Linked DNA regions of Methylomagnum ishizawai. The protein of the gene in region 2 interacts with the protein of the main gene of each other region in a pairwise test. Links are inferred from orthologs where the notes say so. Each region holds a gene or a part of one and is shown on either strand. Other genes may lie near its edges. The genes, in order: secB, B9N93_RS02940 and lysA.

What was found.
Region 1: the proteins of B9N93_RS02940 (region 2) and secB interact in binary tests that used the Escherichia coli proteins (3 or more experiments, as listed by UniProt). The link is inferred for Methylomagnum ishizawai from one-to-one orthologs.
Region 3: the proteins of B9N93_RS02940 (region 2) and lysA interact in binary tests that used the Escherichia coli proteins (3 or more experiments, as listed by UniProt). The link is inferred for Methylomagnum ishizawai from one-to-one orthologs.

Annotation. Positions count from the first base shown.
Region 1 is NZ_FXAM01000001.1:3,951,472-3,961,079, reverse strand. Bases 2,259-5,022 are described here. They hold secB (protein-export chaperone SecB), read left to right. Parts: upstream 2,259-3,287; coding sequence 3,288-3,758; downstream 3,759-5,022. Other genes in these bases: B9N93_RS17650 (type I secretion system permease/ATPase), read left to right, coding at 4,924-5,022; B9N93_RS17655 (NAD(P)H-dependent glycerol-3-phosphate dehydrogenase), read left to right, coding at 3,777-4,781; B9N93_RS17665 (rhodanese-like domain-containing protein), read left to right, coding at 2,791-3,240; B9N93_RS17670 (ArsR/SmtB family transcription factor), read left to right, coding at 2,452-2,763. Also shown: B9N93_RS17680 (S41 family peptidase), read right to left, coding at 1-1,021; B9N93_RS17675 (murein hydrolase activator EnvC family protein), read right to left, coding at 1,066-2,193; more of B9N93_RS17650, read left to right, coding at 5,023-6,696; B9N93_RS17645 (HlyD family type I secretion periplasmic adaptor subunit), read left to right, coding at 6,718-8,046; B9N93_RS17640 (TolC family protein), read left to right, coding at 8,050-9,387; pyk (pyruvate kinase), read left to right, coding at 9,565-9,608. UniProt on the Escherichia coli protein: One of the proteins required for the normal export of some preproteins out of the cell cytoplasm. It is a molecular chaperone that binds to a subset of precursor proteins, maintaining them in a translocation-competent state.
Region 2 is NZ_FXAM01000001.1:664,898-674,533, forward strand. The notes cover bases 6,700-9,491. They hold B9N93_RS02940 (response regulator transcription factor), read left to right. Parts: upstream 6,700-7,652; coding sequence 7,653-8,330; downstream 8,331-9,491. Other genes in these bases: B9N93_RS02935 (Spy/CpxP family protein refolding chaperone), read right to left, coding at 7,009-7,470; B9N93_RS02945 (HAMP domain-containing sensor histidine kinase), read left to right, coding at 8,335-9,491. Also shown: B9N93_RS02900 (methyl-accepting chemotaxis protein), read left to right, coding at 1-337; cyclic pyranopterin monophosphate synthase MoaC, read left to right, coding at 402-881; B9N93_RS02910 (FABP family protein), read right to left, coding at 944-1,576; B9N93_RS02915 (dihydrofolate reductase), read right to left, coding at 1,656-2,150; argB (acetylglutamate kinase), read right to left, coding at 2,490-3,398; B9N93_RS02925 (phosphomannomutase/phosphoglucomutase), read right to left, coding at 3,398-5,929; dut (dUTP diphosphatase), read right to left, coding at 6,061-6,522; more of B9N93_RS02945, read left to right, coding at 9,492-9,636. UniProt on the Escherichia coli protein: Response regulator member of the two-component regulatory system CpxA/CpxR which responds to envelope stress response by activating expression of downstream genes including cpxP, degP, dsbA and ppiA.
Region 3 is NZ_FXAM01000001.1:2,387,165-2,396,884, reverse strand. The notes cover bases 3,844-6,719. They hold lysA (diaminopimelate decarboxylase), read left to right. Parts: upstream 3,844-4,595; coding sequence 4,596-5,843; downstream 5,844-6,719. Other genes in these bases: B9N93_RS10565 (DUF484 family protein), read left to right, coding at 6,675-6,719; dapF (diaminopimelate epimerase), read left to right, coding at 5,854-6,678; lptM (LPS translocon maturation chaperone LptM), read left to right, coding at 4,366-4,596; B9N93_RS10585 (transglutaminase-like domain-containing protein), read left to right, coding at 3,844-4,244. Outside these bases: B9N93_RS10605 (DUF3574 domain-containing protein), read right to left, coding at 241-645; B9N93_RS10600 (SDR family oxidoreductase), read left to right, coding at 741-1,574; B9N93_RS10595 (hypothetical protein), read right to left, coding at 1,582-2,331; B9N93_RS10590 (peptide deformylase), read left to right, coding at 2,470-3,153; more of B9N93_RS10585, read left to right, coding at 3,399-3,843; more of B9N93_RS10565, read left to right, coding at 6,720-7,364; tyrosine recombinase XerC, read left to right, coding at 7,372-8,298; B9N93_RS10555 (DUF2333 family protein), read left to right, coding at 8,362-9,402. UniProt on the Escherichia coli protein: Specifically catalyzes the decarboxylation of meso-diaminopimelate (meso-DAP) to L-lysine. Is not active against the DD- or LL-isomers of diaminopimelate.

The DNA.
Region 1 (9,608 bases), 3.3 Mb from region 2 along the record:
GCTTGACCGCGCCGCCGTTGCTGGTCGGCAGGATGGTCTGCACCGAGCCTTTGCCGAAGGTTTTTTCGCCCATGATGATGGCGCGTTTATGGTCTTGCAGGGCACCGGCCACGATCTCCGAGGCCGAGGCCGAACCGGAATTGATGAGGACCACGATGGGGGCGCCGTTCAGTACGTCGCTGGGCGTGGCGCTGAACCGCATCTTGGAATCCTCGACCCGGCCATCGGTATAGACGATCAGGCCATCGTCCAGGAAGGCGTCGCTGACCGCGACCGCCGCGTTGAGGACGCCGCCGGGATTGTTGCGGAGGTCCAGCACCAGCCCTTTCAATTCGCCGTTCTTGCGGAGGTCGCCGAGGGCTTCGAGGACGTTGTCGCCGGTTTTGGATTGGAAGCTGGTGATGCGGACATAGCCGTAGCCGTCTTCCAGCAAGCGGCTCTTGACGCTTTTCACCTTGATGATGTCGCGCACCAGCTTGATCTTGATCGGCTGTTCCACGCCTTCGCGCACGATGGTCAGCACGATGGGGCTGCCGGGTTCGCCGCGCATGAGCTTGACCGCGTCGTTGAGGCTCATGCCCTTCACCGGCTTGTCGTCGAGGCGGATGATGAGATCGCCGGCCTTGACGCCGGCCTTCTGGGCCGGGGTGTCGTCGATGGGCGAGATCACCTTGACGAAACCGTTCTCCATGCCGACCTCGATCCCCAAGCCCCCGAACTGGCCGGTGGTGCCGACCTTGAGTTCGTTGTATTGCTCCTTGTCGAGATAGGCCGAATGCGGGTCCAGCCCGGTCAACATGCCGCGGATGGCGTCTTCGAGCAGTTTGTCGTCGGTGACGGGCTCGACGTAATCCTGGCGGATACGCCCGTAAACCTCCGAGAAGGTCTTCAATCCCTCGAAAGGAATCGAGTTGACATCGCCCCCGGCTTCTTTCTCGGCCAACGCGCTGCCGCCGAGGCTGATCGTAGCGCCGAGCGCGACGCCTAGGGTAAGGGTTAGAAGATTTCTCTGTCGCAACATAGGTTTTCTCGTCAACAAAAACGCCACGAATTTCACAGGGGCCGTCAATGGGTGCGGTCGCACCACGGCAGGGGGTTGACCGCCCGGCCCTGTTCCCGAATTCCGAAATAAAGGGCGGGTTCCGCCCGGCCGCCGCTGGTGCCGACCGTGGCGATCACCTCGCCCGCCGCCACCCGTTCCCCTACTTCTTTGTTCAAACTTTGATTGTAAGCATAAAGACTCATCACCCCGTCGCCATGATCGACGATGGTGAGCAGGCCATAACCGCGCAGCCAGTCGGAATAGACCACCTGTCCATTGGCGACGGCCCGCACCGGGGTGCCTTCCTCGGCGGCGATCAACAGGCCGTCCCAGCGACCGTTCATCCGGGGGCTGCCGAAGTGTCCGACCAGGCGGCCCTGCACCGGGCAGGTCGGACGGGCGTCGGGGGTGGGGGAGGGCGGGTGGAGGTCGTCATTCCCGGCCGGGGGCGCGGCTTCCAGCGTGGTCAGTAAGTCCCGCAGGTGTTGTTCGTCTTCCTGGAGCCGCCGGAGTTCGGCGTCCTTGTCGCGGAGTTGGTGTTCCAACTGGGCCAGGAGGCCGCGCCGTTGCCGCCTCGAATCTTCCAGCGCGTGGCGTTCTTCGAGGATGTGCTGGCGGGTCTCGTTGAGACGTTGCGTTTCCCGCGAAAGTTCATCGCCCAGGCGTTGGGCGGCGGCCAGTGCGCGGTCGATTTCTTGCAGCAGCGCGGCCCGGGCCAAATTCAAATATCGATAATAGGCTAACACACGCGCGAGCCGGGCGGGTTCTTCTTGGTTCAAGAGGAGTTTGAGCCAATCGCGCTGGCCCAATCCGTAAGCGGCGCGGGCTTGTCCCGCCAGGGCGCGGTGCTGGCGTTCCACCGCGGCCAAGAGGGCGAGGCGTTGGCGCTTGAGGTCTTCCAGGCGCTGGGTTTGTTTGCGGGCTTCGGCTTCCAGCGCCTTGACGGCTTTGAAGGTTTGGCCGTGCTTGCGCTCGATATCGGCCAGTTGTTCGTCGAGCGCGGTTTTTTGGGTTTCCATCTCGTCGCGGGATTTCCGGGCCGAATCGAGGCGTTCCTGGACCGCTTCCAATGCCTGCTGGGGTTCCGCGCCGGCACCGGGTTTGGCGGACAGCGCGAGGCAAAGCAAGGCGAGGATGGGCAGGAGCAACAAAACGGGTCCGCCTCAAAGCGGTTGGGGAGGGGAGGACGCGGTCAGGCGGGAGTTGTTGTCGCCATGGCCGGCCGGGATGGCGGGTTTAGGCGGCTGCGACTTCAAAGTATAATCCCTCGCTTGGTTCAAGCCCGGTGATCCCGGAAACCCGCCGGACACGGCAAATACCAAGGGCGATTCTAACCTTTTTTCGCACGCTCGTCGTCTGCCGTGAAGGTGGTCCGCAGCGTCCACCGCTTACACGATGGGGGGGCATACATGACCGAAACACAGGAAAGGTTGATCACGGAGGAGTCGGATATCGAGCAAGCGGCGAACTGCCTGAAAGCCATGTCCCACCCCTTGCGGCTCAAAATCCTGTGCGTCCTGGGCAAGGACAAGGTCAGCGTCCAGGAGATCGTCGAACAGGTCGGCACCACCCAGAGCAACATTTCCCAACATCTGGGGATACTGCGGAACAAGGGCATCCTCGCCTGTAAGAAAGATGCCAACCGTGTTTACTACTATGTCGATGACCAACGCACCCTACAGTTGATCGAACTGATGAGGGAATTGTTTTGTCACCGCTGATTCCATCCCGTATCGAGAATCCACCCTATGAACGTTACTTTTGATCGGCTCGTTGAATTTATCGGCAATCATTGGATCATGAGCAGCGGGCTGTTTATTGTTATCATCCTGCTGATCCAGGATTTTATCGAGAGCCTGACCCGCAAGCACAAGACCGTTTCACCCATCGAGGCCGTGGCATTGATGAACGACGACCACACCTTGGTGCTGGATGTCCGCGAGCCGAACGAGTTCGACCAGGGCCATATCGAAGGTGCCCGCAACGTCCCCCTGGCGAAGCTCGAAAGCGCCTTGGAACTTGAACCCCATAAGCAAAACCCGGTGATCGTGACCTGCCAGTCGGGCACCCGTTCCCAGCCGGCCTGTAAGCAATTGCTGGCCCAAGGGTTCACCCAGGTGTTCGAGTTGAGCGGCGGTATGTTGGCCTGGGAAGACCAGAAGCTTCCCGTGACCCGGAAACGCGGCGGCAAGAAATAATCCCGCTGAAACCCATCTTTTAACCCCGACATAGGAAAACAAACCCCATGGCCGAAGCAAACGCGCAGCAGCCGGAACGCCAGTTCGCCCTGCAAAAGATTTACATCAAGGATGTTTCGTTCGAGACCCCGCATTCCCCCGAGGTGTTCACCCTCAACTGGGAGCCTAAGGTCGAGTTCAACCTGGCGAGCAATGCCCAGCAGCTTCAGGAAGGTCTGTTCGAGGTCGGTCTGACCGTGACCTTGACCGTGAAGGTCGTCGACAAAACCGCCTATCTGATCGAAATCTGCCAAGCCGGGATTTTTTCGATCCTGGGTTTCCAAGAACAGGAATACGGCCATTTGCTCGGCAGCTATTGCCCCACCGTGCTGTTTCCCTACGCCCGCGAGGCGGTGTCCGATCTGGTCATCAAGGGCGGGTTCCCTCCGATGCTGCTGGCCCCGGTCAATTTCGACGCGCTCTACATGCAGCATCTCCAGCAATTGCAGCAACAGGCGGAAGCCCCGACCAATCATTAAGGCCGGGATTGTCGCGCCATCATGGCTAAGGTATCGGTATTGGGGGCGGGTTCCTGGGGTACCGCGCTGGCGATCTTGCTGGCGCGAAACGGCCACAGGGTCAAACTTTGGGGCCATCATCCCGCCCACGTCGCGGCCCTCCAGGCCGAGCGTCTGAACCGGCGCTATCTGCCTGAAGCCCGCTTCCCCGCGTCCCTCCACCCCGTCGCGGCCCTGCCCGAGGCGGTGGCGGAGTCCGAATTCCTCATCGTTTCCGTGCCCAGCCATGCCTTCGGGGCTTTGCTGGCCGAGGTCCGCCCCCATTTGCCGCCGCGGCCCCGCGTCGCCTGGGCCACCAAGGGTTTGGAATTGGAAAGCGGGCGTTTGCTGCACGAGGTGGCGGCGGCGGTGTTCGGGCCGGAAGCGGCGACGGCGGTATTGTCCGGTCCCACCTTCGCGGCCGAGGTCGCCGCCAACCAACCCACCGCCATGACCGTGGCCTCGAAAAATCCCGAATTCGCGGCGGCCCTGGTCAATCTCCTCCACAACGAGCGGTTCCGCGCCTATAGCAGCGACGATATCGTCGGCGTGCAATTGGGCGGGGCCACCAAGAACGTCCTGGCCATCGCCGCCGGGGTGGCGGATGGCCTGGGTTTCGGGTCCAATGCCCGCGCCGCCCTCATCACCCGCGGCTTGGCGGAAATGACCCGGCTGGGCCTGGCCCTGGGCGGTAAGCCCGAGACCTTCATGGGCCTGGCCGGGGTCGGCGATTTGCTCCTGACCTGCACCGACAACCAATCGCGCAACCGCCGGTTTGGCCTGGGCCTGGGCTGGGGTGAATCGAGGGCGGAGGTCGCCGCCCGCATCGGCCAGGAGATCGAAGGCATTCCCACGGCCAAGATTCTCCATGGCCTAGCCCGGAGCCATGGCATCGAGATGCCGATCACCGAACAGACCTACAGGATTCTTTACGAAGGACTCGCCCCCTTGGAAGCGGTACGGAACCTCCTGATCCGGGAACCCAAGTCCGAAGCCTGGGCTTGACCGGGGGCAGCCCCGCAATCCCCGCTATGCTTTCCAGGAGGATCGACAAGGATGTCCCCCCCGGCCAAGGCCGCCGCGCTCCGGCCACGGCCTTCCCGAACCTGGTTGATCCATCGATATAAAGCACGGAGTTCCGGCATCCATGACCCCATCCCAAGGCAGCGGTCGGTCCAGTTTCGCGGAATCCGACCTGGGCAAGGCGTTCGCGGCCTGCAAAGGCTCGTTCCTGTTCGCCGGCTTCTTCAGCCTGTTCGTCAACTTGCTGTTGCTGGTGCCGTCGTTCTACATGATGGCGGTCTACGACAAGGTCATCAGCAGCGGCAGCGAATCCACCCTCTACATGCTCACCTTGATTACCGTGTTCCTGTTCCTGGTGATGGGCGGGTTGGAATGGGTGCGCTCGCAAATCCTGATTTCCACCAGTACCCGGCTGGATCAATTGCTGGGCAACCGGGTGTTCGATTCGGTGTTCGCCCAGGCGCTGGCGACCGGCGGGCGGATGGCGACCGCCCAGCCTTTGGGCGATTTGCTGCAACTGCGCCAATTCCTGACCGGGCCGGGCTTGTTCGCTTTTTTCGACGCGCCGTGGATGCCGATCTATCTGGTGTTGATGTTCCTGTTCCATTGGGCCTTCGGCGTGCTGGCGGTGGTGTCCGCCATCGTCCTGGGCGTGCTGGCGGTGTGGAACGAACTCGCCACCCGCTCCCATCTGGAACAGGCCAACCGCGAAGCGGCGGAGGCTAGCCAATTCACCCAGCGCAACCTCCGCAACGCCGAGGTGATCGAGGCCATGGGCATGCACGAGCCGCTGCGCGCCCGCTGGCAACAGAAACAGATGAAGATGCTGTCCCTGCAAGGCCAGGCCAGCGCCAAGGCCGGCTTGATTAGCATGCTGGGGAAAACCTACCGCCTCACCATCCAATCGCTGGCCTTGGGTTTGGGCGCGTATCTGGCCTTGCACAAGGAAATCACGCCGGGCCTGATGATCGGCGGTTCGATCCTGCTGGGCCGGGCCTTGGCGCCTTTGGACCTGATGATCAGCAATTGGCGCGGCTTCCTCACCGCCCGCGAAGCCTATCACCGGCTCGACCGTTTGCTGGCGGCAGTGCCGGAGCGCGAACCCCCCATGCCCTTGCCCGCCCCGCGAGGCCGCATCGCCCTGGAACAACTGGTCATCGTCCCGCCCGGTGCCCAGGAGGCGGTCATCAAGGGGATCAACCTGGTGCTGGAACCCGGCACCCAACTCGCCATCATCGGACCCAGCGCCGCCGGCAAATCGACCCTGGTGCGCGGCATCCTGGGGCTATACCGTCCGGCCAAGGGCTGTGTGCGGCTGGACGGGGCCGATATCCTGCACTGGGACCGTCGGCAACTCGGCCAATACATCGGTTATCTGCCGCAGGATGTGGAATTGCTGGACGGCACGGTCAGCGAGAACATCGCCCGCTTCGGCGAGATCGATCCGGAAAAAGTGGTCGCCGCCGCCAGGGCCGCCGGTATCCACGACATGATCCTGCGCCTGCCGCAGGGCTACGATACCCGGCTGCTCGGTAACGGCGGCGTGTTGTCGGCGGGGCAACAGCAGCGCTTGGGGCTGGCCCGCGCCCTGCACGGCGATCCCCGCGTCGTCATTTTGGACGAACCCAATTCCAACCTCGACCAAGCCGGCGACATGGCTTTGATCGCCACCCTGGCCGAACTCAAGCGCCAGGGCAAGACCGTGATCATCATCACCCACCGCACCAATATGCTGGCCCAGGTGGACAATGTGCTGATGCTGGTCGATGGGCAGGTGGCCCTGTGCGGTCCCAGGGACGAGGTGCTCGCCAAATTGAACCAAGCCCAACAGCCCCAGCCAACAGCCCAACCGCGCCCGGTCCAGCCCGCCCGCATCGGGCAGGCCGCTTCCTCCTAATCCCGCAGCGAACCCCAGCCCATGTCATCCGTACTTAATACGACCCCGGCCTTGCCCGACGACGACCGTCCCGCCCGCCGTATCGGTCTCGCCACCGTGCTGCTGGTGTTCGGCGTGTTCGGCGGCTGGGCGGCCCTGGCCCCCCTGGACAGCGCCGCCCTGGCCCCCGGCGTCATCACGGTGGAAAGCTACCGCAAGACCGTCCAGCACCTCGAAGGCGGCATCATCGAGACCCTCCAGGTCCGCGACGGCGAAACGGTGAAGAAGGACCAGGTCCTCGTGACCCTCGACAACACCCAGCCCAAGGCCCAGCTCGAAGTGCTGCGCGGCGAATACTATATCGCCGCCGCCCGCGAGGCCCGTTTGGTGGCCCAGCGCGATGGGCTGGCCGGGGTGGCCTATCCCCAGGATTTGCTGGTCCACCGCGACGATCCCAGGGTGCAGGACGCCATCCGGGTGCAGAGCCAGACCTTCGCGGTGCGGAAAACCGCCCACGAGGGCGAGATCGCCGTCTATCGTCGCCAAGTCGAGCAATTGAAGGCCAAGGCCAACGGCCTGAACTCCCAGCGCCAGAGCCGCGAGCGCTTGGTCGAGTCCTATCGTGGCGAATTGAAGGATTATGCCAGCCTGTTGGAAGAAGGCTTCACCGAGAAGCAGAAGGTCCGCGAATTGGAGCGCAGCCTGGCCCAGAGCGAGGGCCAATTGGGCGAATTGGTGGCCGATGTCGCCGCCACCGAACTCCAGATCAGCGAGACCGAACTCAAAATCCTGCAATTGAAAAAGGAATTGCAGCGCGAGGTCGCCAAGGAACTGGTCGAGGTCCAGGCCCAGAGCTTCGAGCTACGCGAGAAAATCCAATCGGTGGAGGCCACCGTGCAGCGCACCGTCATCAAGGCGCCCGAAGCCGGGATGGTCATGGGGCTGGCGGTGCATACCCTGGGCGCGGTGATCCCGCCCGGCGGCCATATCCTCGACATCGTGCCGCAGAACGAAAAGCTGATCGTCGAGGCCCGCGTCTCCCCCAACGATATCGACCGGGTCAAGGTGGGGCAACAGGCCGAAATCCGCTTCACCGCCTTCAAATCCAGGGAAACTCCCAAGATCGACGGCAAGCTCGCCAGCCTGTCCGCCGACCGCTTGGTCGACGAGCGCCAGCCGGAGGCCATGCCCTACTATCTGGCACGGGTCGAGGTGTCGCCGGAGGGGTTGAAGGATTTGGCCGGCCAGCATCTGGAACTGGTGCCGGGGATGCCCGCCGAGGTCCTCATCAACACCGGGGCGCGGACCTTGTTGGAATACCTCACCCGCCCGCTCACCGACACCTTCGCCCGTTCCTTCATCGAGGATTGAGCCTTGCGTAGCCTTTACCCGAGTTTGGTCCTGGCGTTGTGGGCGGGGCTGGCCCAGGCCGCGGGGCCGGTGGACCTGCTGCAATTGTACGAACAGACCCTCGCCACCAACCCGGTGCTGAAGGGCAAGGAATACACCATCGACCAGGCCCATGCCCAGCGCGACCAAGCCCTGAGCAAGCTGTTGCCGCAGGTGATGGCGGTCGGCAATTACAGTTGGAACGAGTTCCGCCAGGACCGCGGCAGCCGCTTCCCCGGCTACACCGTGGACGGCTACGCGGGTATGCGCGGGGTGATCCAGGCCCGGCAGGCGTTGTTCGATCTGCCGTCCTACCTGGGCTATCAAAGCGCCGGTGCCTCGATCCAACAGACCGAGCAGGAATTGGAGGCGGTGCGGATGGCGACCACTGCCGATCTGATCGACCGCTATTTCATGGTGCTGGAGGCGGTGGACGAGATGAGCTATGTCGAGGGCGAGAAGGCGCTGACCACCAGCGAGATGCAGCGCATCCGCAGGATGTACGAGCGGCAGATGGCGATGGTGACCGATCTCTACGAGGTCGAAGCCTATTACCAGACCCTCCTGACCCGCGAGATCGAGGTCGGCAACGCCAAGGCCGTGGCCTTGGAAAAGCTGCGCGAAACCACCGGGATGCCGGTGCCCGACTTGGCCCCCCTCGCCCGTGACCGCCTGCCGGAGGTGCCGGGGCAGGTGGACGAATGGGTGCGTGAGGCCAACACCAACCATCCCGCCCTCAAGGCTTTGCAATACGCCCTCGATGCCGCCGAGACCGCGATAGGCAGCGCCCGCGCCCAGCATTTGCCGCAATTGTCCTTGCAACTGTCCGAAATCTATTCCGACAACCAGGGCTACGACAACCGTCCGATTGGGCGCTACAACTCGGCCAGCGTCGGGGTGCAGCTCAACGTGCCGATCTATTCCGGCGGGGAGATCGAGGCCGCGGCGAAGGAGGCGGTGGCGCGTTATCAGACCACCCAGGAAAAGCGGGTGGAACGCCAGCGCGAAATCGACAAGGAAGTCCGCACCGCCTACCTCAACGCCCGCACTGGCCGGGCCAAGGTGGATTCCACCGCCAAGGAGATCGAGTTCCGCGAAAAGGCCCGCGTGGCCCAGGAAAAGAGCTACGAACTCGGGGTCGCCACCATCGTGGCCTTGCTTGAATCCAAGAAGAACCTGCTCAAGGCCCGGTTCGAATATGCCGGGGCGCGGTACGACTATATCCGGTCCTTGGTGGCTTTGCGGCTGTGGAGCGGCTCCCTGTCCCTGCGCGATATCGAGGACATCAACGGCTGGCTGGCCGGGGCCAAGCCCAAGCGCTAGCGCATTTTCGGTTTGGGGGTACGCCCAGCCTGAGGGTGGGCCTCCTCGGGCGCGGGCCGTGGATCCGCCGTTGGGGAGGTCGTGCGAGGAAAGAGCGGATTCACCCGCCATACACTATGGGTGTCACGTGACGCTGGATAGAATCCTTCCCTTGCTTTCTATCGAGCGCCCACCGCCATGAATCCCAAACTCACCAAAATCCTCGCGACCCTGTCGCACCA
Region 2 (9,636 bases):
GCAAACCGGGGCCAACCAAGCGGTGGCGGCGATGGCCCAGGGCAAAACCGCCGCCATGAACAGCGTGGACCAGGCGGTGAACGCGGGCCGCTCGCTGGAAACCATCAACCGCTACATCGACACCATCAAGGATATGAACACCCAGATCGCGGCGGCGGCGGAAGAACAAAGCGTGACCGCCGAGGAAATCAACCGCAACGTGGTCAATATCAGCGGTATTTCCCGTGACACCGCCGACGGGGCCGAGCAGACCGCCAACGCCAGCGGGCAACTGGCGCGGCTGGCCTCGCAGTTGCAAGACCAAGTGGGCCGCTTCCGCATCGGTCTGGCGCGATAACCCCGGCACGTCCGGGCAAGGCGTGGCTTTATAATGGCCCGCCTTTCCACCCCGGACGCCCGCCATGACCGAACTCACCCATTTCAACGCCCAAGGTGCCGCCCACATGGTGGACGTGGGCGACAAACCCAGCACCCAGCGCAGCGCCGTGGCCGAAGGCTATATCGAGATGCGCCCGGAAACCCTGGCCCTCATCCTGTCCGGCAGCCATAAAAAAGGCGATGTGCTGGGTATCGCCCGCATCGCCGGCCTCATGGCGAGCAAGAAAACCGCCGATCTGATTCCGCTCTGCCATCCCATCGCCCTCACCCACGCCAGCCTGGACCTCGAACCCCAGCCGGAACACCAGCGCGTGCGCTGCGTCGCCACCGTGAAAACGGCGGGCCAGACCGGCGTGGAAATGGAAGCCCTGACCGCCGTGCAAGTGGCGCTGTTGACGATCTACGACATGTGCAAGGCGGTGGACCGGGGCATGACCCTACAGGCCATCCGGCTGCTGGAAAAGGCAGGCGGGAAATCGGGGGAATGGCGGCGGGAGGAATGACAGCGGTGGGCATGGGTACATGCCCACCCTATGGCTGGGCGCAAACCCAAACCGGAAATGCGCTAACGGCGGGCCAAGGGATTCGGGGTCGGCTCCCCGATCTTGACCAAGGTGTTGCTGTCGCGGTGGTGGAAAGGCTCGGCCCGGCCCCGGATGAGCAGCACGGTATCCTCGTCGTAAGACCACGTACCGTCGTCATGGACATCCACCTTGATGCGGAATTCGGCGGTTTTGAACCCATGGTTCAGGAACGGCGTCCCCAGGATGCCATAGGCTTCCGCCCCCTCGGTCGCGACCAGTTCGAAGCTTTTGGCGTCGGCCCCGGCCCGGCCCACCGCCAGCGCGACCAAACCGCGGGGAATGGTCAAGGTCTGGATCAGCGTGCCGGTGGCGGGTTCCCATAGCCAATAACCGACTTGGTCGTGATAGGTCTTCACCTGCCCCGGCTTGACGATATGGGTGTGGTAGCGCAGGCCGTATAGCAACTGCGGGCCGTTGGTCTGCGGATCGATGGGTTGAAGTTCCATGCGCTCGACGAACGCCTGTTGCTTGCCGCCTTCCGGTTTGGGCCGGATATCGATCCCGTCCGCGCCCTGCCAGATGCCCGCCAACGCGGCCAGCGGGCCGAGATTGCCCAGGGTGTCGATATCGATGTCGGAAGCTTCGGTGTAGATGTCTTCGGGGAAATCGGCCATGGGTATCCTCGTGCGGTGGTGGCGGTGGGTGGCCCGATGATAGGAAAATCCGTCCAGCCTGGAACCGGTCCGGCGGTTATCAATCCGCCCGTTCCAGCGTCACGAAACTATAGCCCAGGCCGCTGTCGGGGTCGCGTTCGATATCCTCCCGCGCCGTTTCCCGCCAGGGGCCGGGATCGAACTCCGGGAAAAAGGTATCGCCCGCGAACTCCCGCTGGATCAAGGTGAGATAGAGCCGGTCGGCCCTGGGCAGGCATTCCCGGTACAGCGCAGCCCCGCCAATCACCATCAATTCATCCGCGCCCGCCTGCTCCGCCGCCCGCAAAGCGGCCTCCAGACTGTGGACCACCACGCACCCCGCCGCCGTATAGGCTGGATTGGCGGTCAGCACGAGATTGGTGCGCCCCGGCAAGGGTCGGCCTATCGATTCGTGGGTCTTGCGGCCCATGAGGATGGGCTTGCCCAGGGTGATTTGGCGGAAGCGCTTGAGATCGGCGGACAAATGCCAGGGCATCCGCTTGTCCACGCCGATGACGCGGTTCGCGCCCATGGCGACGATCAGGGAGATTTTCATAGCGTTTCGCATCTTTCCGTCAAGGCAACGCAAAGGGATTCACAAGGGTCAGGCGGTTTTCGATGGTTTGACCATGCTGCATGTCCTCGCTGTAAGGATTTGGTCGGAAATAACTTCCCGAAATCAGATAGCCATGGGAATGGCGCGATAGTTCCATCGTGGCAGGAAATCGTCGAAGATGATCGTCATGGTTTGGAGGAGGTCGGCGGAACACTTCTTCACCGTGGCTTAGACCCCGTCCAGGATATCCACCGTCACCTTCAATCCGGTGGAGGTCTTGGCCCGTTCCATGGATTGCTTGGCGATGGCGACGGAATGGAACACCACGCCCTACAGATACTAACGCCGCAGCAGCAAGGTGCCGATCCCCCGGTCGGTCAGCAGTTCCAGCAGCACAGCGTGATCGACCCGGCCATCGATGATGTGGGCGCTGGCGACTCCGCCGTTCAGCGCGTCGGTGGCGCAACGCACCTTGGGGATCATCCCGCCGCTGATGGTGCCGTCGGTGATCAAGTCCTCCACCTCCGCCAGCGACAGCCCGGTCAGCAAGCCGCCCTGTTTGTCCAGGATGCCCGCCGTGTTGGTCAGCAGCATCAGCTTCTCGGCCTTCAACACCTCGGCCATCTTGCCCGCCACCAGGTCGGCGTTGATGTTGTAGGAGAAACCGTCGTCGCCGACCCCGATGGGCGCGATCACCGGGATGAAATCGCCGCGCACCAGGGTATCGACGACGCGGGGGTCGATGCTCTTGACCCGGCCCACATGGCCCATATCGATGATCTCCGGCTCGTCGGCTCCCGGCGCGAGCTGGGTCAGGGCGATCTTCTCCGCCCGCACCAAATCGCCGTCCTTGCCGGTCAGGCCCACCGCCCGGCCGCCGTGCTGGTTGATGAGGTTGACGATCTCCTTGTTGACCAAACCGCCCAGCACCATTTCCACCACGTCCATGGTCTCGGCGTCGGTCACCCGCATCCCCTGCACGAATTCGCTGGTCTTGCCCAGCCGTTGCAGGAGGTTCCCGATCTGCGGCCCGCCGCCGTGGACCACCACCGGGTTGATGCCCACCAGCTTGAGCAGCACGATGTCGCGGGCGAAGCTCTGCTTCAGGCGCTCGTCGGTCATGGCGTTGCCGCCGTATTTCACCACCAGGGTCTTGCCCTTGAAGCGCTTGATATAGGGTAGCGCCTCGATTAGGACGTGGGCGATTTGGGATGCGGACGCGGTTTCCAGGGCGGATTGCAGTTTCATCAGGGGTCGAGCCTCTCCGAGAGCGATAAGGGGAAGGAAAGCTTGGGTTTGACCTTTTGCAATAGGGTTTTGAATTCGCCCTGGATGCGCAGGAGGGTATCGGGATTGTCGGCTTCGAAGCGCAGCGCCAGGGTCGGGCTGTCGGGATCGTCGCGCACCAAGCCCCAGCCGTCGGCGAAATCGACCCGCAGCCCGTCGATATCGGTGATCCGCGCATCGGCGAAATCGGCCTGGGCGCGGACCTGTTCCAGGAACCGGGGTTTCTCCGCGTGGGACATGTTGATGCGCAGTTCCGGGAGCTTGACGTTCTCGGGCAGTTCCGCGAACACCTGGGCGGTGGGGCGCGGGTCGCCGGACAGGATTTCGAGCAAACGGGCGGCGGCGTACAGTCCGTCCTCGAAGCCGGACCAGCGCTCCTTGAAGAAGAAATGCCCGGCCAAATCCCCGGCTAGCAGCGCCCCGGTCTCCTTGAGCTTGGTGTGGAGCGGCACCGCGCCGACCTTCCACATCAAAGGCCGTCCGCCGTTGCGCACGATGTGGCTGGCGAGGTGGCGGGTGCATTGGGCGTCGAACACGATGTCCGAGCCGGGCTGGCGCGACAGCACGTCGGCGGCGAACAGCATCATCTGCTGGTCGGGCCAGATGATCTTGCCGGAGGAATCCACCACGCCCAGCCGGTCGCCGTCGCTGTCGAAGGCCAGTCCCAGGTCGGCCCGTTCCTGGCGCACGGCGCGGATCACGGTGGCGAGGTTGGCGGTTTGGCTGGGATCGGGGAAATGGTTGGGGAAAGCGCCATCGACCTCGGTGTAGAGCGGCAATACCTGGCAGCCGATTTCCTGGAACAAATCCGGGGCGAAGGGGCCGGTGACGCCGTTGCCGCAATCGATCACGACCTTCATCTCGCGGCCCAACTGGGTGTCGTGGACGATGCTCTCGGCGTAATCCTGGAGGATGTTCTGTGCCTCCAACATCCCGTTGCCGCTGGCGAAATGATCGTGTTCGATGCGTTCCTTGAGCTTCAGGAGTCCGTCGCGGTCCGGGCGCTCGCCGCCGATGAGCAGCTTCAGGCCGTTCTGGTCGGGGGGCGCGTCGCCGCCGGTGAGCATGACGCCCGATTCCAACCCCAGCGCGTGCAGGGCGAAATACAAGGCCGGGGTCGGCACCCGCCCCACGTCGATTACCGAGCAACCGCTGGCGGTCAAGCCCCGGCCCAGGGCCTGGGCCAGTTCCAGGCTGGAGGCGCGGCCATCGCGGCCCATGGCCACCGTATATTCGCCGCGCTCGCGGATTTCGCTGCCGATGGCCCGGCCCAGCAGTTGCATCGTCTCGGCGGTCAGGTTCGCGCCCACCGTGCCCAGGATGTCGTAGGCGCGGAACAGGGCGGGGTCGAGGCTGACGGCGGGAGCCGTTGGCGGGGTGGCGGCGGTGGGGATTTCGACCGCGGGCAATTCGGTGATCTCGGGTTCCGCCAGCACGATACTGAAGGGATTGTATGGGCCTTCGGCGGGAAGGCCCGGCAGCGGGGCCGGGACGCTAGGTTCGGACGCGGTGGGGGACGCGGGCGGCGGTCCTTTCAATTGCTCCAGTTGCAGCGCCAGCCGTAGCGTATCCCCGAGCTGGAGCGGATAACGCCGCGGTCCCTTGCCGGAAAGGGCATCGCGCACCATCAGGACGATATTGTCCTGGTCGTGGCGCAGGGCGGCGGTGGCCCAGCGCTGGGCGAGATAAGCCCCGGCCGCGATGAGCAAGGCCGCCAAACCGGCGTAACCCAGGAACCAAGGCAACTCCGCCCCATCGGAACGCGCTCCCCAATAGGCCAGGGTCCAGGGCGTGCCGGGCACCGGCACCGTGCCGTCCGGCGGCGTGGACTTGAGCGCCGTTTCACCCTGGAAGGCGAAGCTGAGGTTTTGCTGCTTGAGTTCCAGGCCGCCCCGGTCGAGCTTGGGCAGGGCGGCGGTGGCGAGTTTGGGGGTGAGGCTGGCCAGGACGACCCCATTGCCTCCGGCCAGGGGCTTGGCCAGGGCGATATGGGCATCCGGCGTGTTGGCGGCGTGCAGGGTGGGCGGCATCGGCTGGGAACCCGCCTGCCGCACCGCGTCCAGGTCGGCATAGCCCATGCGCGGCGTGCGTTGCTCGTCCGGCACGTCGAGGCTGTCGGGCAACAGCCGCACCAGCAGGGCTTCGGGCAAGGCGCGGGTCAGCCGTTCTTCCGCGGCCCGGATGCGGTCGGGTTCCCCGCCGCCGAGGATGCGGGCGTAATCGGGGTCTTGGGCCTGCTGTTCGAGGACGCCGCCGCTCAGGGCCAGGACGTGGGAAAGATGGGCGGCAGCGGTTTCGGCGACCCAGCGCGAACCTTGCAGGCTGGCCGTTGCCTGCCCCTGGATGGCGAGCGTGTAAAGCCCCCAGGCGCTCCCCACCAGGCCGAGCAAGGACAAGCCGCCGAGACCCGCGAACAACCGGGCGAGGTTGAGGCGCGGCCCGCTTTCGGAATCGTGCTTGGACTTGAGCGTGAATTTGAGCTTGGGTTTCATCGGATACCGTCCGGTCCGGCCTGGGCGGGTGTGGACGGGAGCGCTGCGCAGGGTCTCATCGGGTCTCCTCAAATCGGCACGGGGCTGGAATCGGGTGGTATCCGCAGCGGTTCGGGTCCGGGCGGCGGCGCTTACGACTGGCCGGTATGGCCGAATCCGCCCGCACCCCGTCCGGTGGTGGTCGAGAAACCGGCGACGAAGCCCAGTTCGACCTGTACCACGGGTTGAAACAGGAGTTGGGCGATACGGTCGCCCGGCCGCACGGTATAGGGTTCGCCGCCATCGTTGGCCAGGATCACGCCGATCTCGCCATGGTAGTCGGCGTCGATCACGCCGATGCCTTGGGCGACGCGGACGCCGTGCTTCAAGGATAGCCCCGAACGCGAGGCCACGATGGCGACCAGACCGGGGTCCATCATATTGAGCGCCAGCCCGCTGCCGATCAAACAGCGGCCACCCGGCGCGAGGGTCACGGGTTCGGCGATACAGGCGCGGAGGTCGATGGCGGCCGATCCGTCCGTGGCGTAGGTGGGCAGCGGGACGCTATCGCCCAGCAGGTCGTTGACGATGCGGGCTTCGATCATTCTTCGCATAAAAGGTCCGTGGTGTTGAAGTGTGCGCCGTCCCGGCCCGCCGCGGGACGGAAGGTGCGGGGGACGGGGATTCCGGGCCGGGATTGGCGTGGGGACGGGAAACGGGCGGGGGCATGATGGTTCGGGGGGCTGTCAGCTTGGGCTGCTTCTGTCCTGGATCGGGCCGGGGCGGAAAAATCCGTGGCCCGCCACGCCCATACCGGACCCGAAGTCCGGTTTCGCGGGGGAGTTTAATCTGGATGGGGAAGGCTTCACAACCCGGCGGGAAGCGGGGGCGGGAGCCGGTTCGACCGGACCCGCCCGGATTGCGGGGGGATGGTTGGGATGGGGTATTTCGCCGACGGGTCCGGGGTCCGGTCAGGGGCGCTGGATGCGCTCACGCCGGGCCAAATTGACCGACCACACCAGCAGTCCTACGAGCACGGTGCCGTTGACCAGCAGCCAGAGGTGGATCAAACGTTCCATGGGGAACTCCGGGACCGGACCTTAGGGTTTGCCGAAGCGCTCCTTGAAATTCGCCAGGTTCTCCTGGGCTTGGCGCCGCTGGTCCGTAGTCAGCAATTCGAAGATCGCGTGGTCCAGGCGGGCGTGGCCTATCGCCACTTCCATCAGGGCCGGGGCGTCGGCTTCGACCAGGGTCTTGGCCTTGTCGTCGCTGTAATCGGACGAGAACGCCAATTCCATCAGTTTCTTGCGGGCTTGGTGGCCGGTTTCGGCCTTGCCGCGGAGCGCTTCGCCCTGGGTCTTGAGCAACTCGGTGATCTTGGTTTTCTGGGCCTCGTCGAGGCTGATGCCATTCAGGAACGGGGGCAGCCGGTCCGGGGCGAAGCCGGGTTTGCCGCCGTGGCCCTCGAACGCGCAATTGGGCGGATTGGCCGACGCGGCCCAGGGCAGGCCGAGCAGGCAGGCGGACAGGAAAATGCGGCGTAGGATAGGACGGTATTTCATGGGGATTGCCTCGTGGCGGATAGGGGTTCGCGGTATGCCTCCCCTGTGGCGGTAAGTATTCCAGCAGCCCACGTAAACGGGGGTTAAGCCCAATGTAAAACTATGTAAAACCCAGGGTCCGCGACCTCCGGGCCGGTGGGCTTTGGCTATCATCGGGGCGGCCATCCACGGGAAGACGAACCATGAACCTGTTGTTGATCGATGACGATGAGGAACTGGCGGGGATGCTGGCGGAATACCTGCGGGGCGAGGGCTTCGCGGTGACGGCGCTGCACGACGGGGTTAGCGGGGTGGAGGCGGCTTTGTCGGGCCGCTACGCCCTGGTGGTGCTGGACGTGATGATGCCCGGCATGAACGGCATCGAGGCGCTCAGCCGGATCCGCCTGCACAGCCGCTTGCCGGTCTTGATGCTTACCGCCAAGGGCGACGATTTGGACCGCATCCTCGGCCTGGAACTCGGGGCCGACGACTACGTGCCCAAGCCCTGCACGCCCAGGGAATTGGCCGCCCGCGTCCGCGCCATCCTGCGCCGCACCCAGAACGCCCCGGAAACCGACGCCGCGCTCGCGGTCGGTCCCCTGGCCCTGTATCCGCATAAACGCGCCGCGTCCTGGGAGGGCCGTCCCTTGGACCTGACCAGCACCGAATTCAGCCTGCTCGAAATCCTGGCCCGCCAGGCCGGCCAGGTGGTGGGCAAGGGCGAATTGTCCGAAGCCGCCCTGGGCCGGCCCCTGGTCCGCTTCGACCGCAGCATCGATGTCCATATGAGCAGCATCCGCCAGAAGCTCGGCGCGAGGCCGGACGGCGAATCTTGGATTCAGACGGTGCGGGGCCGGGGCTATTTGTTCGTGAAGGAGTGAAGCCATGGGCCAACTGTTCTGGAAACTGTTCCTGGCGATCTGGCTGGCCCAGGTCACGGCGGCGGCGGGAGTCGGGGCGCTGGTATCCTGGCACCATCGCAGCGAGCGCGAGGCCATGGGCGGGGTATTGGTGCGCGGGCACGCCACCCTGGGCGTGGGGGCCGCGGCCGATGTGCTGCGCTGGGGCGGGCTGGCGGCGCTGCGGGATTTCCTAGCCGAGGCCGGGGACGGGCGGGGGCCGCCGGTCTACGCGGTGGATGAACAGGGCCGCGACCTCCTGGGGCGGGTTTTACCCCCGGAGCCGCTGGAACAAGCCCGGCTCTGGGCGCGGACCGGAGATTATCCCCGGCAAATCCGGGAAATCCCGGCCCAGGACGGCCATCGCTACTTGTTGTTCATGCCCGTGCCCGAGGCGCTCCCCGGCGAACCGCCGCCGCCGCCGCCTCCGCCGCATCGGTATGGCAGGCCGCCGCCCTGGCTGGTGCTGGGCGCGGCGGGGTTCTTGACCAGCCTGTTGTTTAGCGCGTGGCTGGCGTGGTATCTGTCCAAGCCGATCCGGCATCTGCGCTCGGCCTTCGCCGCGCTGTCGCAGGGCCGTTTGGAAACCCGCGCCGGGCCGGACATGGGCCGCCGCCGCGACGAACTGGCCGACCTGGGACGGCATTTCGACCATATGGCCGAGCGCATCGGCCAGTTGGTGCAAGCCCAGCGGCGCTTGCTGCACGATGTGTCCCACGAGTTGCGCTCGCCCCTGGCCCGCTTGCAAGCGGCGGTGGGTTTGGGTCGCCAGCGGCCGGAACAGGCCGCTGCCAGCCTGGACCGCATCGAACGCGAGGCCGGGCGGCTCGACGCCCTGGTCGGCGAGGTGCTGACCCTGTCGCGGCTGGAGGCCGGGATGCCGGGGGCCAGGGTGGAAGAGGTCGATCTGGGCGAGTTGGTCGAGTCTATCGTCGAGGACGCCCGTTTCGAGGCCGCGGCCAAGGATGTGGCCGTGGTCTGTCCCGAACTGGGCGAAATCCCGATCCGTGGCTACGGCGAATTGATCTACCGGGCCATCGAGAACATCGTGCGCAACGCGATCAAGCACACCCTGCCCGGTGGCCGCGTCACCCTGGAAATCGACGCGGCCAGTGATGCGCGGCGGGTGCGGCTGGCGGTGCTGGACCAGGGACCGGGCGTGCCCGAGGAGCGCTTGGCCGCGATTTTCGAGCCGTTTTTCCGTAACGCCGATGGCGGTGGGCCGGAGGGCTTCGGCTTGGGACTCGCCATCGCCCGGCGGGCGGTCGAGGCACATGGGGGTTCGATC
Region 3 (9,720 bases), 1.7 Mb from region 2 along the record:
CTGATACCTCCTCTAGTGGATTTTTTTGCTCTAGCCCCGGCGACCGGGCCGGGGCTGCTTGGGGCACGCGCAAATTATCATGTCGTCCATCCGATGCAAACAGATAATTTGACCGGTGGCCACCGTCGAAGGGAGTCGCCACCGGGCAGGTTTACGACCCAGGAATCCGGTCCGAGTTCAGCGGTACGGGCTGAATGCGCCGCGAACGGCGGAAACCATCACAGGCCCGGCGGTTAGCCCTCAAAAAGCCACGCAGGCTATGGACCGCACCCGCAACACCGCCTCCTGCCGGAATTCCACCTTATAGCGCTCGGCCAGAGCGGCCACGGCCCCGCTTTCGGCAAGCGTATCGCCATGGACGACGCGGAGGATATAGGTGGATTCGCGCTGGATATCGCCCCGGACCGTCCGCCATTGCCCTTCGCCCAACCACCAGGTGAACCCGCCGGGAAAGCGAGGCGTCACCTCGGCATCGACGAAGCCGCGCCAAGCGGCGGCGGCGACCACGCCCTCCGGCTGCCGCGTACCGAAATAAAGGGTATCGACCTGCATGGAACGTTCGCCCGCGGGGCATGGACTGGGCGGGTGCGGAACGCAAGCGGCCAAAGCCCCGGCCAGACACAGGGCGGCGAATCCAAGTTTCAAGCGATGCCTCCGGGATGCGGGGATGCGGATCATAACCGCAAAGCCGAAGGGCCATGCGAAACTATGCGCCCCTTTCCCTGCGAGACCGCCCGATCATGACCTCCCCCCGATCCATCCTCATCACCGGCTGTTCGTCCGGCATCGGCCTATGCGTGGCGCGTGGCCTCAAGCAACGCGGCTACCGGGTATTCGCCACCGCCCGTGCCCGAGCCGATGTGGAAACACTTCACGCCGAAGGTTTCGAGGCTTTCCAACTGGACCTCGCCGATTCGGACTCGATTCGCGCCGCCGTGGCGGCGGTATTGGTGGCCAGCGGCGGCGGGCTCGATGCGCTGTTCAACAACGGTGCCTATGGACAACCGGGCGCGGTGGAAGATGTGCGGCGGGAAGTGCTGCGCGAGCAGTTCGAAACCAACCTGTTCGGCACCCACGAACTGACCAACCTGATCATCCCGGTCATGCGGCGGCAGGGTTATGGCCGGATCGTCCAGAACAGTTCGGTGCTGGGCTTCGCCGCCATGCGATATCGCGGTGCCTACAATGCCAGCAAATACGCGCTGGAAGGTTTGTCGGACACCTTGCGGCTGGAATTGAAAGGCAGCGGCATCGAGGTGTGTTTGATCGAGCCCGGCCCCATCCTCAGCCGGTTCCGCGACAACGCCTTCGCCATGTACCGGAAGCACATACAGCCCGAACACAGCCCGCACCGCCAGACCTATGCGGCGATGGAAACCCGCCTGCAAAAGGAAGGCCCGGCGGCGCCGTTCACCCTGGGACCGGAAGCGGTGTTGGGAAAGGTGATCCTGGCCTTGGAATCCCAGCGGCCCCGCGCCCGCTATTACGTGACGTTCCCGACCTATCTGTTCGCCTATTTGAAAAGGCTACTGCCGACGCGGGCCTTGGATTGGCTCCTGGGCCGGGTAGGATAGGCCGGGATCAGCATTCGCCGCGCTGTCGGCGCTTTTCGCCGCAGCCGCGATGATGTTCGCCGCCGCCGTTCCATTGTGGTTGCGGCTGGGGCGGATGCTGGGCTTGATGCTCCTGTACCCGCGCCTGCCAATGCGCCTGCTGCCGCGCCAAACGGGCCTGTTCTTCGGCCTCGCGCTGGCGTAGATGGTCCTGCTTGGCCTCGAACCGCTGTTCGAGTCTTTGGGTCGCGGAATCCCGATGCTGCTGGAATTGCTGGCGCTCGGCCTCGAACGCCGCCGGGTTGGCGTGGTGATGCTCCAGATAGCCCAATCTCCGCTGTTCGGTCCGGTCCAGCCGGTGATCCAAGTGCTGTTCCCGCTGCTGTCGGCGCTGGTCGAGATGCTGGCTTTGCTGCTGGTATTGCCCCTGGTCGTGGCGCATCTCGCGTTCCACGGCCTTGAGCCTTTGCCAGGGTGTCGGTGGCTGGGGCGCCGGGGGCGGCGGTGGTGTCCGATGCCATCCATGTCCGTCGTGGTGGTGGTGGTCGTGGTCGCCGTAGTACCGCCTTTCCTCATAATATCCGGCGTTAGGATAGGCATATCCCGCCGGGGCTGAATAACCCGGATATCCGGAATAAGCCGGATAGGTTTGGGTTTCATAATAGCCCCCCGGATAAGCCCGCCGCATCCCATAGCCACCCCCGGCATACTCGGCGCAACCGGAAGCCATCCAGGCCAACACGGGCAGGACCAGGCAATACACGACCGAGGATTTCATGAGGACCGCTCTCGCTATGCGTAGTGGAAACATGTGGGGGCGGCAACCCCGCGTATCTATTTATACTTTTCCTGGCTGAACCCCAGCTGAAGGCTGCCCATGACAACAAGCCCAAGGTCCTGCACACCATCCCTTTGCTTGGCGCTCGTCCTTCCGCTCGTGGCGGCGGCCTGCCATGCCGACGGCGGCCTGACACCCGCCGAAATCGAACATCTGCGGCAGCGTGCCCGATCCGCCATAGCCACGACCCTCAGCGTGGATATCCCGGAGCAGCGCATCCGCCTGGAACAACCCAGCCGACCCATCGCGCCGGACAATCCGGCATTGTCCGCCTTGCTCGCCGATATGCGCGGCACGGTCCGAGCCATGCACGGCCTGGGCTTGGCGGCGGTCCAGATCGGCGTTCCGGTGCGGGTCGCATTATTGCGGCGCGAGGCCGGCGGGGAATTCCAAGCCTTCCTCAATCCCCAGCGCGTCGCCGCCTCGACGCAGCGTCTTGGCTCTTGGGAGCGTTGCCTGTCGGTGCCCTGGGGTTATCGCTATACCGAAAGACCGGCCCATCTCACGATCCGCTATCAAACCCCGGACGGCGCGGAACGCCGCGAAACCCTCTCCGGCACCGAGGCCGTGGTGTTCCAACAAGAACTCGACCATCTCGACGGCACGCTGTTGAGCAGCGGTCACGATCCACGTTGGTTCATCCCGAAGGACGGGATGGCCGGTTTCCTGGCCGAGGTGGGCTGTGCCGACCTGGAAAACGCCGATTGCCAGGCGCGGGCCCGAGCGCATTGGCAAGCGCGGGCCAAAGCGGCCCGGCCTTGAGGGCTGCGTCCCCCGCCGCGCCAACCCATGGCCACCCCCATAAAAAACAAACCACTTCCGCTCCAGCCCAGTAGAATGGGCATGTCCCCATGCCCTAGGGAGGAAAAAACCCCGATTTCCTGCTGTTTATGGCAACGCGGCAAGCGTAGCGGCCATAGCGCCGCGATGGGCCATACCAGAGTCAAACCACCTTTTCAAAGCCCGGCCCGATCATCGGGCCAATCCTTCGACCCCCCGAGCATTCCATGTTTATTAGAATCGGTTTCGATATCGCCTATTCGTTCCCCCAGCCCACGGAAATGATCCTGATGCTCTACACGCATCCCGAGCGGGCGTCATTGTTAATGATGCCCGAGCGCTTGAGCAGTGATCCCGCCATCACCATCGAGGAATTCACAGACATCTATGGCAATCGGTGCGCACGGGCCTTCTGTCCCGGCGGGCGCTTGCACCTCAAGAACGATACCATCGTGGTGGATGGCGGTTTACCGGATATCCTGAAACCGGACGCCCGCCAACATACCATCCACGAACTCCCGAGCGATACCCTGCTTTATCTGTTGGGCAGCCGTTATTGCGAGATCGAGAAATTGTCGGATGTCGCCTGGGAACTTTTCGGGCACGGGCCGACGGGATGGGGGCGGGTGCAGGCCATTTGCGACTGGGTACATCACCACGTCACTTTCGCCCATGAAGCCGCCCGCTGCGACCGTACCGCCTACGATACCTTCCGAGACCAGAGGGGGGTATGTCGGGATTATACCCATCTCGCCATCACGCTTTGCCGGTGCATGGGCATTCCCGCGCGTTATGCCACGGGATATCTGGGCGATATTCAGGTGCCGGTGATACCTCCCATGGATTTCAGCGCCTGGTTCGAGGTGTTTCTGGAAGGGGAATGGCATACTTTCGATTCCCGCAACAATATCCCCCGCGTAGGGCGCGTTTTGATGGCCCGCGGTCGGGATGCCGCCGATGTCGCCCTGACCACGAGCTTTGGTAAACACGTTCTGGAAAAGTTCGACATCTGGACTTATGAACTCTCCCGCCCGGAAGTCGCGCAAACCCTCAAGCAGCGCTCCACGCTGTAGCCATAGCCCGGCGGGCAGGCATCCACGCCCACTATCGCCCCAATCCCACCTCCCCCAACCCGCCCGCTTTTGCTTTAAAATGCCCGCCTTCCTTGTACCGGACCGTTACGCCCGAACCTCCATGACCACACCCCAAAGCCGCGCCGCCTTCACCGCCGCCCTCGGCCTCTCGGCCCTGCTGGCCCAAGGCTGCGGACAAAAAGGGCCGCTCTATCTGGAGCGTCCGCCGCCGCGCCAGCCCGTGGCCGCCACCAAAAAGAAAACCACACCCAACCCCGCTCCGGCCACGACCCCCAAACCGGATCAATCGGATCAAGTAGAACAATCCTTCCCGCAACAAGAACCATTCTGATGGACCATTTCGAATACCGCGACGGCGAACTCCACGCCGAATCCGTGCCGCTCCGCGCCATCGCCGAGCGTTTCGGCACCCCCTGTTACATCTACTCCCGCGCCACCTTGGAACGCCACTGGTGGGCCTTCGACCGGGCTTTCGGCGAACGTCCGCACCTGGTGTGCTACGCGGTCAAGGCCAATTCCAACCTCGCCGTGCTGAACGTGCTGGCGAAGCTGGGTTCCGGCTTCGATATCGTCTCGGTCGGCGAATTGGAACGGGTGTTGGCGGCGGGCGGCGACCCGGCCAAGGTGGTGTTTTCCGGCGTGGGTAAGCGCGAGGACGAATTGCGCCGGGCGCTGCAAGTGGGCATCCGCTGCTTCAATGTCGAAGTACCGGGCGAACTCGACCGCCTCGACCGCATCGCCGGGGAACTGGGCGTGAAAGCCCCGGTTTCCCTGCGCGTCAACCCGGACGTGGACGCCAAAACCCATCCCTATATCTCCACCGGACTCAAGGAAAACAAATTCGGCATCGATATCGACGCGGCCCGCGACTGCTACCGCCACGCCGCCGGCCTGCCGAATCTCGCGGTGGTCGGCATTGATTGCCATATCGGCTCGCAATTGACCGAGGTCGAACCCTTCATCGACGCCTTGGCGCGGGTACTCAAGCTGGCCGAACACTTGCGCGAGGATGGCATCGCCATCCATCACCTGGATATGGGCGGTGGCCTGGGCATCCGTTATAGCGACGAGTTCCCCCCGGAACCTTCCGACTACGCTTCCGCCCTGTCCGAACTGCTGGCCGGGACCGATTATGAAATCCTGATGGAACCGGGCCGCGCCATCGTCGGCAATGCCGGCGTGTTGCTGACCAAGGTGGAATATCTCAAGTCCAACCGCCTGAAAAACTTCGCCATCGTCGATGCGGCCATGAACGATTTGATCCGCCCGGCCCTCTACGACGCCTATCAAACCATCCTGCCGGTAAAACCATCGGATACGGTCCCGGCCCAGGTCTACGACATCGTGGGCCCGGTCTGCGAAACCGGCGATTTCCTGGGCAAGGAGCGCGAACTGGCGATCCGGGAAGGCGATTTGCTGGCGGTGCGCTCGGCGGGGGCGTATGGCTCCAGCATGGGTTCCAATTACAACTCGCGGCCCCGCCCGCCCGAAGTGCTGGTCGATGGCGAACAAATCCTCCTGGTCCGCCAGCGGGAAACCTTGGCCGATTTGTTCCGCGATGAAATCCTGCCCGGCTGAAGCGAACCCTATGAAATTCACCAAAATGCAGGGTTTGGGCAACGACTTCGTGGTGATCGACGCCGTGCGCCAAGCCGTGGACCTCTCGCCCGCACGGATACGCTTCCTAGCCGACCGCCATTTCGGTATCGGCTGCGACCAAATCCTCATCGTCGAACCGGCCCAGGATTCCGACGCCGATTTCCGCTACCGCATCTTCAACGCCGATGGCGGCGAAGTTGCCCAATGCGGCAACGGGGCGCGGTGCTTCGCCCGCTTCGTGCGGGATCATGGCCTGTGCGACCAGGACGAAATCCGGGTCGATACCCAGGCGGGCCGCTTGATCCTGCGCCCGCGCCCGGATGGCTCGGTCACGGTGGACATGGGCGTGCCGCGCCACGCCCCGGCCCAAATCCCGTTGCTAGCGGAAGCCGAAGCTTTGGCTTACCCGGTCGAGATCGACGGCGCGGCCTGGGAGTTCGGCGCGGTGTCGATGGGCAATCCCCATGCCGTATTGCGGGTGGAAAATGTGGACAGCGCCCCGGTCGCGGCCTTGGGTCCGCGCCTGGAAAGCCATCCCCTGTTCCCGGAACGGGCCAATATCGGCTTCATGGAAATCGTGGACCGGAACCATATCCGCCTGCGGGTGTTCGAGCGCGGCTCCGGCGAAACCCTGGCCTGCGGCAGCGGTGCCTGCGGCGCCGTGGTGGTCGGCGTGGAACGCGGTTGGCTGGACAGCCCGGTGCGGGTCGATCTTCCCGGCGGGAGGTTGGATATCGCCTGGGCGGGCCGGGGTTCTCCGGTGCTGATGAGCGGCCCGGCGGTCAGCGTGTTCGAGGGGGAAATCCCCGCATGAGCGCCGAAACCGCCAAGCGCAAGGAAAGAACCCGGACCACCGCCCGCGAGGTGGAAGCCTATCTCCAAAAGCATCCCGAGTTCTTCAAGCACCATCTGGCCTTGTTGGAAACCCTGACCATCCCCCATCCTTGCGGGGACGCCGTGTCCTTAATCACCCGGCATATCCAAATCCTGCGGGAACGCGACCAGCGCTTGCAGCAGCAAATGGCCGAAATCCTCCAGGTCGCCCGCGACAACGAGGCTTTGCGCGAACGCCTCCACCATTTGACCCTGACCCTGATCGACGCCCGCAGCCTGGAAGACGCCCTGGCCGGGCTGAAATGGGGTTTGCACGAATATTTCCAGGCCGATTTCGTGGCGGTGCGCATCGCCGAGCCGATGTTCGACAGCCCCATCGCCAATCTCGCGCTCTCCGGCGACACGCCCCTATGGGGCCTCGCGCTAGCGGATGGCGACCCCCATTGCCTCAGCCTCGCGCCGCACGAGGGTGGATCGTTGTTCGGCGCCCATGGCGGGGAAGCGGCCTCCTGCGCCTTCGTACCCTTGCGCCACGCCGGTTTCAAGGGCGTGCTGGCCATCGGCAGCCGCAATCCCAAGCGCTACCAACCCGGCCTGGGTTCGTTCTTCCTGGCCCAGATGGGCGAGATCGTCTCGGCCCGGCTGGCCGCTTTGATCCCGGACTGACCTCCCCATGGACGCCCTGGCGGATCGGCAAGTCGCGGCCTTCCTCGATAACCTGAGGTGCCAGCGCCGCGCCTCGCCGCACACGGTCGAGGGCTATGCCCACGACCTCGCGCGCCTCCGGGAATTCTGCGCGGGCAAGGACATCGCCGACTGGACCCGGTTGGAACCCGCCCAGCTCCGCGAGCATATCGCACTGCGCCACCGCGATAAGATCGCCAGCCGCAGCCTGCAACGGGAACTGTCGGCGATCCGGGGCTTCTTCGCCTTTCTGGTCAAACGCGGCGAAGCCCAACGCAACCCGGCCCAGGGCGTCCGCGCCCCCAAAACCCCCAAGACGCTCCCCAAGCCCTTGGACGTGGACCAACTCGCCGGACTCCTAGACGCGCCCGCCGAGGACGCGCTGGATATCCGCGATCTGGCGATCTGGGAATTGTTCTATTCCTCCGGCCTGCGCCTGTCCGAATTGACCGGGCTGGACTTGTACGATGTAGACCGGCACGCGGGCCAAGTGCTGATCCGGCATGGCAAGGGCGACAAATCGCGGATGGTGCCGGTGGGCGGTCCGGCCCTCGCCGCCCTGGAACGCTGGCTGGACCTCCGCCCCGCCTATGCCGATGCCAAAGCGACCGCCTTGTTCGTCAGCCGGTTGGGGCGGCGCATCTCGGTGCGCACGATCCAGGTCCGCCTGGACCGATGGCAGCTCCGGCAAGGGTTTCCCGAACACCTGCATCCGCACCGCCTGCGCCATTCCTTCGCCAGCCATCTATTGGAAGCCAGCGGCGATTTGCGGGCGGTGCAGGAATTGCTCGGCCACGCCAATCTCGCCACCACCCAGGTCTATACCCACCTCGATTTCCAGCATTTGGCCAAGGTCTACGACAACGCCCACCCCCGCGCCCGCAAGAAAAACCGTGCCAAGGACGGCCAGGGCTAACGGACCCCGCCTGCTTTTAAGCTATAATCGCCGCCTTCGGGAAACCGCAACCAGGACGCCACCATGTCAGCGCCAGCAGAGCATGTCGATCACCAGCCTTCCCCCACCCCTTCCGCCACCCCCGGCACCAAGGGTATCTTCGGCACCAAGAGCTTCCGCGAGCGGGGCACGGCCTGGAAGGTTGGCATCTTTTTCGGCGTGGTGGGTCTCGCCATGCTGGCCATCTCCTGGTATTGGAGCCGCGAACCGGCCCGGTTCGACGTGGTCGAGGTCGCGGCCGAATCGGCCAATATCAAGAATCCCAAGGAACTGCCCCTGGGCTATACCTATGCCACCGCCTTGATCGAGAGCGCCGACACCCTATTGCACAAGCCGGGCGGCTTCCTGACCAACGACGTGTTTCCTCCCAGCGTGATGCTGGACAATATCCCCAATTGGGAACTGGGCGCCCTGATCGCCCTGCGCGACGCCACCACCGCCCTGCGTAACAATATCTCCCGTTCCCAAACCCAATCGCGCGAAGACCCCGACCTCGCCAAGGGCGAACCATTCTTCTATTTCGACCACAAATCCTGGCAATTGCCGTCCTCGGAGTCGGAATACGAAAAAGGCGTGGAAGCCTTGGAAGGCTACCGGGAACGGCTGATGAAACGCGACGCCAATTTCTACGCCCGCGCCGACAACCTGCGCCAATATCTGGAAATCCTGGAAAAACGTATGGGCGACTACTCCAACCGCCTCAGCGCCAGCACCGCCGACGCCCCCGGCACCACCGAGGAACGCCGCCCCGGACTCACCAAGACCCCCTGGCTCAAGATCGACGACGTGTTCTTCGAGGCCCGCGGCTATTCCTGGGTCGCCATGCATGTGCTGAAGGCCATCGAATTCGACTTCCGCGATATCCTGAGCAACAAGACCGCCCTGGTCTCCTTGCAGCAGATCATCCGCGAACTGGAAAACAGCCAAGCCAGCTATCTCAGCCCCGTCATCCTGAACGGCAGCGGTTTCGGCCTGTTCGCCAATTATTCGCTGACCCTGGCGAATTACATCGCCCGCGCCAACGCCGCCACCATCGACCTGCGTAGCCTGCTGCAACAAGGTTGATAGCACCCGGCCCACACGGCGAAGGCACCCCGGAAGGGGTGCCTTTTTTCATGCCCGGCCCCGGATTCCGGCATTCCACGACAATCCCGGTATGCGGCCCCGCGTAAAAAGGCCGTGGTGGCTTCCGGGCCGTGCTTTCCGATCTTTCTGATATACTCAATCCAGAGGATTCCGGGCATAGGCCCGGGTCTTCATGAAAATATTATCCCCCTACCCCGCGGGCACGCCCTGCCATGAAAGCGCGTCATAGCCCACCATCGCAACCCGCCGGGTTGGGTCGGTACCCATCCAGCCCGCGATAATCCACTATCGCGGCCT